One region of the Marinobacterium sp. YM272 genome, then DNA from elsewhere that is predicted to be linked to it. Evidence: riboswitches for the same ligand, from Rfam matches in the RefSeq annotation. Region 1 holds a riboswitch; each other region holds the start of a gene.
The links. A riboswitch is a leader RNA that binds a small molecule or an ion and turns the genes downstream of it on or off. The one in region 1 is predicted to bind cyclic di-GMP.

Region 1 (3,197 bases):
TTAGGCGGCAGTTTCAACGCGTGCGCAAGGGAATCGTTCCCGATGTCAATCTGCTGGGTTACACCGCCGCAGAAGCGGCCTACGCCGATGGTGATGCCTGGAACGAGGCGCAGCTGAACTATCTGCGTGGCAACCGTGACTACCTGGTGGAACAGATCAACGCACTGCCCGGCCTGAAGCTGGACCCGATAGAGGCAACATACCTGGCCTGGATCGATGTCAGCGGCGCCAAGCTGGAAAACCCGGCCCACTTTTTCGAGCAGGCGGGCGTTGGCCTTTCACCAGGCAGAGATTTTGGTGATGACCGGTTCATGCGCCTGAACTTCGGCTGTCCACGCGCCTGGGTCGAGGAAGCGGTGGACCGGATCCGGCGGGGACTGCTGAACTCACTGCCCGCCTGAACCCGTTTCAGGCACGTTCAAAGCTGAACGGGATCACCTCGTCGATGCGTGCTGCACCCAGCGCCAGCATGGCCAGACGGTCGAAGCCTAGGGCGACGCCGGCACTGTCCGGCATCCCCGCCTCCAGCGCCGCCACCAGGCGCTGCTCCAGCGGACGCTGAGGTAATCCGAGCCCGGCGCGCTGGTTCTGATCCTGCAGCAGCCGGCGCGCCTGCTCCCGCGCATCGGTCAGCTCCTGGTAGCCGTTGGCCAGTTCGATACCGCGTACAAAAAGCTCAAAACGGGTGGCTACCGGGGTGCCGGTTTCATCCTCCACCACCTGCGCCAGCGCCGCCTGAGAGGCGGGAAAGCTGTGCACAAACACGGCACTCTGCAGCCGGGGTTCGATCACCTCGGACATCAGCAGGTTGAGCCAGGTATCCCTATCATCATCATCGAACGGTGCGTCGACATGCTCACGACAGCGACGCGCAAGTTCGGCGGCGCTGGCGCGGTGCGGATCCAGCCCCAGCTCACGCTGAAACAGCGCGCGGTAGCTGATCCGCTCTGCGCTGAACGCCGGGATCGCAGCCGCCACCAGCGCCTCCACCTCGTCCATCAACGCCCCTGCATCCCAGCCGGGCCGATACCACTCCAGCATGGTGAACTCCGGGTTGTGACGACTACCGGATTCACCATTGCGAAACACCTTGCCAAGCTGATAGATCGCTCCGCTGCCGGCCGCGAGGAGCCGCTTCATGGCGTATTCGGGCGAGGTCTGCAGGTAGAGCGAATGCGCCGGTTGCCCCGGTGCAGGACTGTAGGACGCCTCTATCGAGTCAATAAAGGGGTCACTGACGGCACAGTGGGAAAGCAGCTGGGTATCAACTTCGAGGACGTTTCGGGACGCAAAAAAATCACGGACAAGCGCCAGAAGCCGGGCACGGGACCGCAAGGAATCGATGGACGCACTGGGACGCCAGTCTTCACTCGGTAGCATTGAAAAAACCGGACTTGAGGAAAAGGTCGGTAGGGGGTGTCTCTCCTTCGGTAGCCCGGCGGTCTAATCCATTTAAACCCGTAGCTTTGCGCACCCGGTTACCCGAGATTGCCTTTTCGAGAGAGACTCTTTCGCTGGAATGCGGAATCGATATTTGGGCAACGTACAGGTTGGGCGGCCTGAACGCCTATCGATATCCGTATCAGCATGCTAGCAACAAAATCTGAGCAGCACCATCCCCGGTATCGATTAATTTTCAATCAGGGATACTGCTCTTATCCTGCGCTCTGCGGCACAGCAAAACGGCCCCGCCCGGGGGCCGTCGCAGCTATCAGGCGCGGCTGACGTATTCACCGGTACGGGTGTCGATTTTCAGCACTTCACCCCGTTCGATGAACAGCGGCACACGCACGACAGCACCGGTGCTCAGTGTCGCCGGCTTGGAGCCACCCTGAGCGGTATCGCCCTTAAGGCCCGGATCGGTTTCAACCACTTCGAGCTCGACAAAGTTCGGCGGCGTAACAGCGATCGGATTGTCGTTCCACAGCGTGATCAGGCACTTGTCCTGCTCTTTGAGCCACTTGCCGGCGTCGCCCACAGCGGCCTGGTCGGCAGCGAACTGTTCGAAGCTGCTCGGCTCCATGAAGTGCCACATTTCACCATCGTTGTAGAGGTATTCCATGTCACGGTCCATGACATCGGCGCCTTCCAAGGATTCGTTGGACTTGAAGGTCCGCTCCCAGATACGGCCGGTCATCAGGTTGCGCAGACGCACGCGGGTGAACGCCTGCCCCTTACCCGGTTTGACGAAATCTACATCGACCATGGTGCAGGGATCGCCATCGATCATTACCTTGAGGCCGTTTTTAAACTGGTTGCTGGAGTAAGTTGCCATTGGATGGTTCCGTTTTATGCTTGGATTAAGCTTAAAATCTTGCAAACGTGCCGGGAAAGCCGGCGGAAAAAGTGCGCTAAAGTGTACAGGGGAGGCTCCGGCCAAGTCCACCTGCATGGACTTGATAGACGGGGGACTGATTCGGCAGAATGCCGCCCACCATCCCGTTGAAGAACCCGGACATGACCCTGACCTGGCCCGCCCCTGACGCCTGGCAACAGGCGCTGCGCAGCGCTGTTACCGATACAAACGAACTGCTTGCCCTGCTGGAGCTGCCGGCGGACCTCGCTGACGATCGCGCCCATGCGCAGTTTGAACTGCGCGTTCCCCGGGGGCTTGTCAGGCGAATGCACCGGGGCGATCCCCAGGACCCGATCCTGCTGCAGGTACTACCTCAGGGCCGGGAGATGACACCGGTCACCGGCTTCAGCACCGACCCATTGGCCGAGCTCGGCTCGAACCCGGTGCCCGGCGTGGTGCACAAGTACAGAGACCGCGTGCTGCTGATCGGCAGCGGCGGTTGCGCGATCAACTGCCGTTACTGCTTCCGGCGCCATTTCCCCTACCAGGAAAACCAGCTCGGCGGCGATCAGTGGCAGCAGGCACTCGCCTATATAGATGCGCACCCCGAGCTGCATGAAGCGATTCTTTCCGGCGGCGACCCGCTGGTAACACCGGACTCCCGCCTGGAGCGGATGATCGCGGACCTGGCCAAGCGTCCACACCTGAAGCGCCTGCGCGTCCACACCCGACTGCCTATCGTGATCCCCGAGCGCGTCACCGAAGGCCTGGTGTCAGCACTGACCGCCACCAGACTCAAGCCGGTGCTGGTCCTGCACTGCAACCACCCTCAGGAGATCGACGCCAGTGTCCGCGACGCCATCCGGCGGCTGATCGATGCCGGCGTCACCGTACTGAACCA
Region 2 (3,197 bases), 2.0 Mb from region 1:
GGGCAGGGTGCTGCTCCAGCCAGATGGCAGGGTATTACTCAGCTGGTACTGATTGCTTGCGCAAGCGCTCGTATCATTATTGCTCAGTGTCAGAGAGTACTGAATATTGGCGCCAGCGGCAGCCCACTGAATATCGCTCGGTGCAAGTATTAGAGACGGATCCGTTTGCTGACAAACCTGGGCGGCTGCTGCATTCACGTAGATGCTGGCAGTCTGTGAGTTTAACGACTCGGTCGCAATGGTTGTTCCACTTAGCTCATCTACAAATTGCTGGCCAGCTTCAAGCGCCGAATCCCACCAGTCGCTGGTCTGCGCATTCATGTCGAGCATATGGAAGCTGTCACCATCGGCGGGTGCTGCAGAGCGCACGGTAGCGCCCTGGAGGAAGTTACCACCCTTAGTCAGATCTGAGTCAAAACCGACCGGCTGGCGGTACTCGACGTAATACCATTCCTGATTGCCGGTATTGGGATCGATACCCTTCAGGAATTTCAGCGCTTTGACTCCACCATCCTGAGCTGAATAGGGTGAAAGCGAGTAGCTACCACTGGTTTCGACTGTCTGGATCGCGGGAGAGCTACCGTAACCCAGCCAACCCAGGCGCTCCTTTTGTGGTGCACTGAAGTGCCCGGATACCATGGTCCCCATGACGTCAGGGATATCGCCGTACTCGATAGATGAACAGGCGGTACCAACGCTGGCGCTGCCGCAGGACAGGGCGTGAGAGTGATAAAGGCCCAAATTATGGCCCAGTTCATGGGCAATGGTGCTTAGTTGAAACTTACCATTGATAAACGCTTTTGACGGTGAACCGCCGACAGTACCAACGCCGCCCCACTTGCAGGCAGAGGTATACGGATGTATGAACACCAGGCGGTCATAGCCGGACAAGTTTATGCCACGGGCTGTAGCTTCTTCCCGTGCATAGGTTTCCAACGTTTGGGTACTACAGGTTGTGCTGCTTTGCGGAATTGTAAACCAGCCAAAGGTGTCGCCACTCAGCCAGGTTTGACCGTAGGAGTTTTCGCGGATGAACTGGTCAACTTCGCCGAATACGATATCGTTGGTCTGTGCAACCGTCGCAGGCTGGTTAGTTGGGTTATCCTGGAAATTGACGAGGATGACAGCCGTGCGCTGTTCGCCGAAGGTATTGGCAACCGGTTCAACAGTGCTACCAGATGAGTAGCTGGCATTATCGGCAGCGAGCGACAAAGTGGTGTCATCTTGGTTAAACACTACAACACCATCCGAGTCTTCGTCTGCAGACTCGAAAAATACACCATTCATGGCAATTGATGAGCCCGTTAACTTGTCATGCGGCAGCTGCCCAGAGAAGCGAAGCTTGAAACGCTCCCCGAAAGCTGTGTTTACAACATGGTGTAGTTTTTGGCTGCCGTCTTCATAGTCTTCATAGAAGATTTCCAGCTTACCCTCCAGGTCGATGCGTTGCTCCAGCTTTTCCAGCACCTGAGTGGGCAAGCCTGCCTGCTTGTCATCTGGAATAGTGGCGCTTAGCACGGCTGCCGGGTTGCTTTCCATCAATTCAAGCAGGAATGCTCGGCGTTCTTCCGCTTTTGCGGTCAACTGTTCCAGAGCACGTGATTTGTCGGCACCCTGGGCCTTGGCCCATTTTTTCTGAAGGTTCAGCAGCGCCTGGGTATGTTCAAGAGCCTGCTGACGGGCCTGTTCAGCAGTTGCGGATGCGGCGGCGGGTAATGACTGAGAGTGTCCATGAACGTCAGCAGCAAAGGACGGCAATGCCACCGATGCAATGGCAGCGGACAGTGCTGTTACAGCGATGGAACGAACCAAGGTGGGCCCGGCTAGGCGCATAGATCTCTCCTGATACATAAAATTCAGTGAAGATCCTCTAGCGGCGTACCGTAGTATCTCTACTTTGGCGGTCCGGCGATCCCCTGTGATGCGATCTCTTTGCTCGCTTCAGTCGGGACCCGTAACTTTGCGCCGCCCGATTACTCGGGGTTAGCCTTTTCAGTAGAGGATCAAAGTTGTTAATTGTTTATCGGGTTATGTCTTATTCGTGATGCACTTAAAGAATGATCTGTAAGCTCGGTATCGTTTTTTTGTTACTTGTTACATAAAAGCTATTCGTTTTAGCCTTTAACCGTCTGAGCTTTACGTTAACTGTTACCCGAATTAAACGTTCTTAGCTTGAGGGGGATATTATCAACTGCGAGATGTAAGGTTAAGTATGCGATGTATAAAAGAAAGTTCCGAATTGAGCGGGAATAAATTTAAATGAATCAATAAATTAACAGGTTTTGTGTCGCTTTAAATTTTTTGTTAAACCAATGAAACAATTCTAAAAGAGCTGAGTGTAATTTTATTCTATAAATGTTTCCTTTAAACAACATATAAAGGTTTTATGTAAATTGATTGGTACACTCTGAAGTGGAAACGTACAGCGATTTTTTGTAAGAACTTTTTGTTATAAAAAATTAAATAATGGATTTAATTTAGTATCTGTCTGTTTTTGATGTCAAAACCAAGTGGATGGAGGCCGGTAAATCGCTTCTGATGACAGAAGGTGTCTACGGCGGTGCTTGAAGAGAGAATCAATACCAGCGATCGGTGGACACTGAACCTGATAATGTCTCCGTGTATCATCACTCGATATCAATGCTGTAATGAATGGATAACACTAACGTTTATTTCATTAAATCCATATCTATCAATGGCTTATTTCATTTTCCTGTCTCCTGGTTTTCTCTTTTCTGTATCTTTCTGTTAACGGTTGAGCCTGTAAATTTCCTTCTGAAAAGACAGAATTCTTTTTAAATCATAGGCTTTCGTCATATGGCGCAGTCGTTGCTGTAGAGAGCGTAAACCAGTGCGCTAATTGGTTGCGAGCTAGCCTTCTGTATTTTTAGCAGTACGTAGCAGTACGGGTCGCTCAATCGGTTAGTGCTTGAACGCACTCGAGGAATAATGATGCAACAGCACGTGCTGCGACATCAGGCGGGCCAGTCTAAAAGATCTTTATCCTTGTCGCTCAGGCGCATGGTTCATGATGGATCGGTTTGGGACAGCGTCGGTTACCTGTTGGTTCTGTGCCTTGCTGTATACCTTCTCAGTGCGCACCTTGGATTTTTCAGTGAAGCGTCAAAGCCTCCCGATTCGCCTCATGTTGAGAATCAAACTGCCGACGTCTCCGCAGCCTCGATGGGCCAGGTGTC
Region 3 (3,197 bases), 660 kb from region 1:
CCGGGTGGGCATTGATCAGTTGATAAAGGCGCGCCCTGTCATCGGGGTTACCGCTGAGAAAAGTACCATCGAGATCGGTCGCTAAAATCATATTTTGGACTCCTTCACGTGGATAGAGGCCGGACGCGGCAGAAAACCGGAACCCTCGGTCAGCCACTTGGCGGCAGGCGGGTTCGACGGTTTGAAACAGCGCAGGTTTTCCAGAACCTGCCATCTTATGCACAAAAACAGTGCAGGCAGGCCTGACGGAAAACCGACATCCGGAATGAGAATAGGGTATGAAAGGCTGGAATGGGGTGAAGACAGGCTTGAGGAGCGACCCACCCAAGCGGTGCGCGCTGGCGTAGAGATAAAACTTGAAGGGGTATTTCGATTACAAATCAAATACATAACTTGCCAGCAAGCCGATATGTTCGAAGATGCTGATCGGCTCTACCCAGCGTGGCTGCTTAGCGGCGACGTGTCAACGTGGCCCCAGCATTCAAAGCAACCTCTGTTATTACCTCCTGTTAGAAAAACGACGCGCCCGGGGATGTTCTCCTCGTACGTTTAGGGAATATGCAATTTGCGAACCACCGCTTGGGCGAGCGGTGGTCTGGCAGGAAGGGAAATACTCAGGCTGACTCGGCCTGTTCAGACTTGCGCATCCGGACACGATAGGCATTGGCGGCCATCTTCCAGCCCGGCAACTCCCCTTTCAGATCCAGGCGCTCGATATATCCCTCGCTCAGCGTCGCGGACAGGTCGACCCCGAGCTCGTTGTCGATGGTCGGCAGCAACGCATCGGCGATATGCACGGCACAGAGCGGGCTAAAGGTTTGACCGACTGACTCCTCCGGAGAGTGGTGCAGCATCACCGCCTCCACCACCTGAGGTGACAGGTTCCACATATCCAGCAGATAGGCACCCAGCTCCGCGTGAGTCACGCCATACGCCATGCGCTCCACCAGATGCAGCGGCTGCTTCTTGCGTGCCGCAAAACGCAGCACCTTGAGGTATCCCTCACCCTGCTCGGCGGCGAGCATCAACATGCCGATATCGAGCAGCAGTCCTGCCAGGAACGCCTGATCCTTGATCGCCGGGTTCCCCTTGGCGAAAGGTGTGGCAATCTCCTGGGACAGACGTGCCACGCTGAGGGCACGCTGGTTCATTTTATCGAAGGAGAAAAGTTTCCAGCCATCTCCCTGCGGGTAATGGGCGTTGAGATGCCCGGCAAGTGCAAGACCACGTACCGTGCGCACGCCCAATAGCGTCAGCGCTTCTGTCAGGCTTGAAATGTGCCGGCTCAGGCCGAAGTAACTGGAGTTCACCAGCCGGATTATCCGCGCCGCCAGGGCCGGATCACGCTCAACGATCAGGGCGATATCACGGGTGCTGGTGCGCTCACTGCTCAGCGCGTTACTCAGTTCCCGGTAGATCGAGGGGGATGAGGGAAGCCGGCGGAAAGCGGCAAAGGAGCGCACCACCTTGTCACGGTAGAGCTGACGGGTCACCTGAACCGTCTGCTCAACGGAGCTTACGATCTCGGCAATACTCGCGCCCTGGAAAATGGAGCGGTGCACCACATCCAGGGCTTTCGCCAGCTTAGCCGAGCTGAGTGGCGGAGAGAGCAGAATACGGGCGACTTTCGGCTTGACCTCTCCCACCTGCTTGAGGATACCGATCTCGCGCTCAAAACTGGAAATGGCGCCTACGATGACGGCGTCAAAGGCGGTCTGCCGCAACAGCTGGAGGGCAACACGGGGATCATCACTGCGCACCACATCCCAGTTACAGCCTTCCTGCACGAGGCCACTGCCCCAGGTTACAAATGCAGAGTGTGGATCGATCAATAGAATTTTCAGTGGCCCGGAATCCTTGGTGCCACCTGTGTCAGCCCTGTCCATATCGCGCTCGTCAATTAATCGGTACCCGGCGATAACCGGCGCACCTGTAACCCACAGACTCGCTCAGAGCAGTTGTCAGTTCTGAGCGTCTCCCAAAGTAAAAAGCATACTTCAGATCCTCAGAAGTGGTGGACTCTTCTAGTTCACTCTCCTTCGACAGCCCGGCCATCCCAAAGGGATCCGTGACTTTGCGTCACCCGATTGCTCGGGGTTTGCCTTTTCGAGAAAGGATCCGGATTAATGATGATCAGAGGGAGCAGACACGCGTTACCACGCAGTGCTTGGTAACCACTCCCTGTTTAGGGGAATATAGCACAAGGCTGTTCGAAGAATGAACAACGTTGCCATTTAACTCCACTAAATCCCTGTCTGGCATCAAGGCGACGGGCGCCCTGCAGATCCGTCTATGTATCAAAACCGATACAACTGAATAACGGATTATGCCTAAGTCCTTTTATTCCACTCGTCGATCAGCGGGGTTTGACGTTACGTCCGCCATTAAGTTCCATACAACTCCCCGTGACGTAGGGGTTATCCAGCAGATAGCGAACCGCCTGGTAGACCACTTCAGCGCCGGGTTCGATCCCGAGGGCAGATTTTTTCAGGGTTTTCTCACGATAGGCCGCATCGTCATCCGGGTTAAACAGGATCATCGAGGGCGCAATACTGTTGACCTTCACATCAGGCGCCAACAACCCTGCAAACGAGAGCGTCATATTTTCCAGTGCCGCTTTCGTGGCGGCGTACGCGATGTGCCTCGCGGAGCCCTGCCCCGCAACCCAATCCGTCATATGGATGATGTCGCCCTGACGGTCCGCGCCGAACCAGCGTCGGGCGGCCTGATTGATCAGATAAGGCGCCTGCATGTGCACCATCATCATCTGCTGCATCGCCTCTGCACCCTCGCTGTCATCCATCCAGGTTGAGGCATTGTGAATAATTGCCCGTAACCGCAGAGCGCGCCGATCGATATCGGCAATCAGCGCTTCGATCCCCTCGACGGTGGAGAAATCAGCCAGCAGCACCTCAACGCCCTCCAGAGGTTCGCCCGCCCACTCCTGCCGGTGGGAACGGCAGGTGATCATGACGTTAAAGCCATCCTCGACCAGGCGCTTCGCACAGTGCAGCCCCAGCCGTTGAGCGCCGCCGGTAATCAGCACCCAGGATTTAGTCTCCATGACACTCCTTTCTCAGACTTTCAAACAGGCTGATCTCTTCAGCACTCAGGCTGACGCCCTGCAATTTTTTCTGCTCTTTCTGCGCCCGCCCAGGCTGATGCCACCGCAGTAACCACTGCGAGAGACTGAGGGT
Region 4 (3,197 bases), 2.0 Mb from region 1:
GTACCGCCTCAACCATCAAGTGCACCGATACCGACGGTAACGAGTATAACGGTGGAACCGAAGCCGATGGGGACGGAAGCCTGACAGTGTACGACTTGCTGCCGACCGACCCGACCGTGACGCTGATCTGCGAAATCACTATCGATCCGTGATGCGGTAGTTCCTGTAACTTCAAAGTAAGAAGGGCGGGTATATCCCGCCCTTCATGTTGTTACCGCTTATTGCGCGATTACTTGAACAATACCGCTGCTGCTGATATTACCCGCCGCATCCTGCACCTGGATCTCAATATCATGGGTTCCCTGCTTTTTGGGAACCTGCCAGCCGCAGTAATAGAACGGTGAGGTCGTTCCCCAGTTTGGCGACGGGCGAGTAGCAGAACACTCGGTCCGGCCGTTCACGATGTAGTCCACCTGTACAATACTTGCGTTATCCCAGACATGGCCCTTGATCAGGGTATAACCGCCTTTTGCTATGGTGCCATTGTCTGCGGGATACACAACTCGTGCTGTCGGTGCAATGATGTCTTCAGTCATCGGTAATATGTACCCGACTAGAGAGGCGACGATGTCTATATCGGACTGGGAGACATATCCGTCCCCATCCAGGTCAAAACGGCGCCACTCAAATACGTTGCTGTAAAGGTAAGCTGGGTCGCTGGGGTTCGGGCTGATCGCTTCCAGTGGAACGCCGTTACCCTCACCCAGGTGCAAAGCAATACGATCCAGGTCGAACTGGTCAACGGCGCCGTCATCGTTAAAATCCGCCGGGTAGCTGTCGACTTCATCGTGTGCACTTAGGGTGTCGGCCTGTGCGCGGAGGTAGTTGGGCCCCCAGAGTTTGTCCATCTGGAATTCGCCGTCGATATAGCCGATATAGCGGACCAGGCTTCCCATGGTGTGTTCCAACGCATCGTTCCAGCCATCGTTATCGGCGTCCGCATTGACGCAGCGATTGTAGTAATACCTGACCCAATCGTTTTCACTGTGGCCATCGACAACGATATTGTTGGCCGCTGTATCACCCACATTGGTGACGGTGATGGTGTAGTTGATCCCTTCTTCCTTGTAGTTGGGGAACATACAGAGCTGGGACGTGTTGCCAACATTCGGCGCTATTACCGCTTTGCCGGTTTGCTCAATATCAGAGCTTGAGTAATCCCTGTAGGGCACCGTACTGGATAATTGCAGTTCGCTACCTTCCCATTCCAGCTGCACCGTGATGGCAGCGGGGTGGTAGTTACAGGCAGCGTATTTGGGTGTAAAGCTGAAGCTTTCACCGGGCTGAAGGCTTCCCAGTGCTTCCCAGATCAGATGATCATCTTCACCCAGACAGCTGTTGTCGCCGGATAGGTTGCGGAAGTTGTAATTCTCGGTTGTCAGCGAAAGTGGATCAGAGGAGGGGCTGGTGCTTTCAGTGGTCGTTGAATTCTTTCCCTTGCCTTCTGGCTTTGCGGCCATGGCATGAGATGACAGGACCAGTCCGAACGCGACCGACAGGGTGATGGCTGCCTTTGGCAGCGCGTGCATTGCTATTCGAGATGCCATGGGGCCCTCCTGAAATTAATATTCAGCAAGATCCCCTGGCGATGATTCCAAAGAGATGTGTCTCCTTCGGCAATCCGGCTACCTCGATGATGAAACGCGAGGCCCGTGACTTTGCGCGGCTCCTGAGAGCTTTGCCTTTTCGGGAGAGGATCTTTTACAGTTAAATTGTGTGTTTCAATCGTGTAACGGTTGTTCTGCCGCTCATCTGGAGCGGTTTGCAAGCTGTACAACAGCAACCGCCCAAACAAGACTAATCGGCGGTTTGGCTGTGATACTGAAGCAAATAGTTACATCGGAAAAATGTCCTGTTAATTAATCGATACGATTAAATGCTGGGTGGATCATATCAGGACAGTAATAGAATTTTAAATAAGGAGTTTTGTAACTAATCTGATAAGGCAGGGATGAGCAAATAAATACTGATTAGCCTGGTTTACAGGGCGGTTTTAATTGCTTTTTGATGTTAAATAATTGTAACGAATAATGGTGAGGTTAGTATTTGCTGTGGAGGTTTTGAGGTGTTTTGGCTACGGTTAAATAGTTGAAACTGTTACATTTACAGAACAGCGTAAGATCTTAGTTGTTACATAAAAGAAACAAGAATTTTTCGTTATATTAATTTTCAATTTCATCCCATAGGGTGATATGGATCTCTACCGGGTAACCCTCAATGGTATGGAAGGCAGGCTTGAGGCGGCGCCAGGTGCGTTTTCTGTTCATTTCCTTACTCCGAGTGTCGGCACTCCGGTCTTGCGTATCCTCGGATGCGCCGGAGCTTTGAAGACGTTCCTGTTCCGCTTCGTCCTGTTTGATGAGGCGATGATTAAGCAACATACGCCGGTATCGTTTTTCCATGTGGAAAACTCCCCATAGTCAAAAAATTACTGCAGCTAACGGGCCAGAGTCTTTAAGGCATTGAACGCAAAGGGATGACTAGTGTAAGAGGGAGCTTGGAGGAGAGGCTGCAATGTAAATTTGTAACGGGATCCGTACAGTGAAGATCAGTACGGACCCGCTGTTTACGTGTGTTGGAGAGGAGGCTGACCGTTTTCCTTGCTGTCCAGATGGTGTTTTTCCATCATCCGGTAAAGGGTCACACGGGAGACTCCCAGCGCTTTGGCAGCGCGGGAGATGTTGTGGTTGAACCTGTCCAGGGTGACGCATATCACCCGCTTTTCGGCCTCTGAGCGCGCTTCGCTCAGTGTCCTGATCGGCTCCGTTTTTGAGACCACCTCGGAGGAGAGGTTAAGGTCCTGTGGGGTGATCAGCTTGTTGTCACTCATGATCATGCCGCGGCGTACACGGTTGATCAGCTCGCGCACATTGCCGGGCCAGGTGTGATGGTTGATCGCATCGATCGCTTCATCGGTGAATCCGCGCAGCTGGCCGTTGTGGTCGCTGGCGAACTTTTTAAAGAAGAAGCGAGCCAGCAGCTCCTTGTCCTCACCACGGTTGCGCAGGGGAGGGAGGTCGATGTTCAGTACACTGAGGCGGTAAAAAAGGTCTTCGCGAAAACGACCCTGTTCAACCGCCTTGTTCAGGTCGATATTTGTCGCCGCAATAACACGTGTGTCTACGTGCATCGGGGTGTTGTTACCGAGGCGCTCGATGGTGCCTTCCTGCAGAAAACGCAGCAGATGTGCTTGCAGG

Region 2: it holds a riboswitch for cyclic di-GMP, as region 1 does, so the genes downstream of both, ACQUQP_RS13120 (Ig-like domain-containing protein) here and epmA (EF-P lysine aminoacylase EpmA) in region 1, are expected to answer to the same signal.
Region 3: it holds a riboswitch for cyclic di-GMP, as region 1 does, so the genes downstream of both, ACQUQP_RS07355 (HDOD domain-containing protein) here and epmA (EF-P lysine aminoacylase EpmA) in region 1, are expected to answer to the same signal.
Region 4: it holds a riboswitch for cyclic di-GMP, as region 1 does, so the genes downstream of both, ACQUQP_RS13105 (Ig-like domain-containing protein) here and epmA (EF-P lysine aminoacylase EpmA) in region 1, are expected to answer to the same signal.

What each region holds. Positions count from the first base shown of each region.
Region 1 covers NZ_CP194171.1:947,721-950,917, reverse strand. The annotation lists gene ACQUQP_RS04470 (MalY/PatB family protein) at 1-401, shown strand, start outside; gene epmA (EF-P lysine aminoacylase EpmA) at 409-1,380, opposite strand; cyclic di-GMP riboswitch class I at 1,427-1,503, opposite strand; gene efp (elongation factor P) at 1,712-2,275, opposite strand; gene epmB (EF-P beta-lysylation protein EpmB) at 2,425-3,197, shown strand, end outside.
Region 2 covers NZ_CP194171.1:2,958,699-2,961,895, reverse strand. The annotation lists gene ACQUQP_RS13120 (Ig-like domain-containing protein) at 1-1,833, opposite strand, end outside; cyclic di-GMP riboswitch class I at 1,897-1,999, opposite strand; gene ACQUQP_RS13115 (hypothetical protein) at 2,953-3,197, shown strand, end outside.
Region 3 covers NZ_CP194171.1:1,603,118-1,606,314, reverse strand. The annotation lists gene ggpS (glucosylglycerol-phosphate synthase) at 1-91, opposite strand, end outside; gene ACQUQP_RS07355 (HDOD domain-containing protein) at 615-1,886, opposite strand; cyclic di-GMP riboswitch class I at 2,039-2,113, opposite strand; gene folM (dihydromonapterin reductase) at 2,357-3,064, opposite strand; gene ACQUQP_RS07345 (inorganic triphosphatase) at 3,054-3,197, opposite strand, start outside.
Region 4 covers NZ_CP194171.1:2,951,001-2,954,197, reverse strand. The annotation lists gene ACQUQP_RS13110 (MSCRAMM family protein) at 1-152, shown strand, start outside; gene ACQUQP_RS13105 (Ig-like domain-containing protein) at 219-1,547, opposite strand; cyclic di-GMP riboswitch class I at 1,613-1,693, opposite strand; gene ACQUQP_RS13100 (hypothetical protein) at 2,163-2,402, opposite strand; gene ACQUQP_RS13095 (sigma 54-interacting transcriptional regulator) at 2,567-3,197, opposite strand, start outside.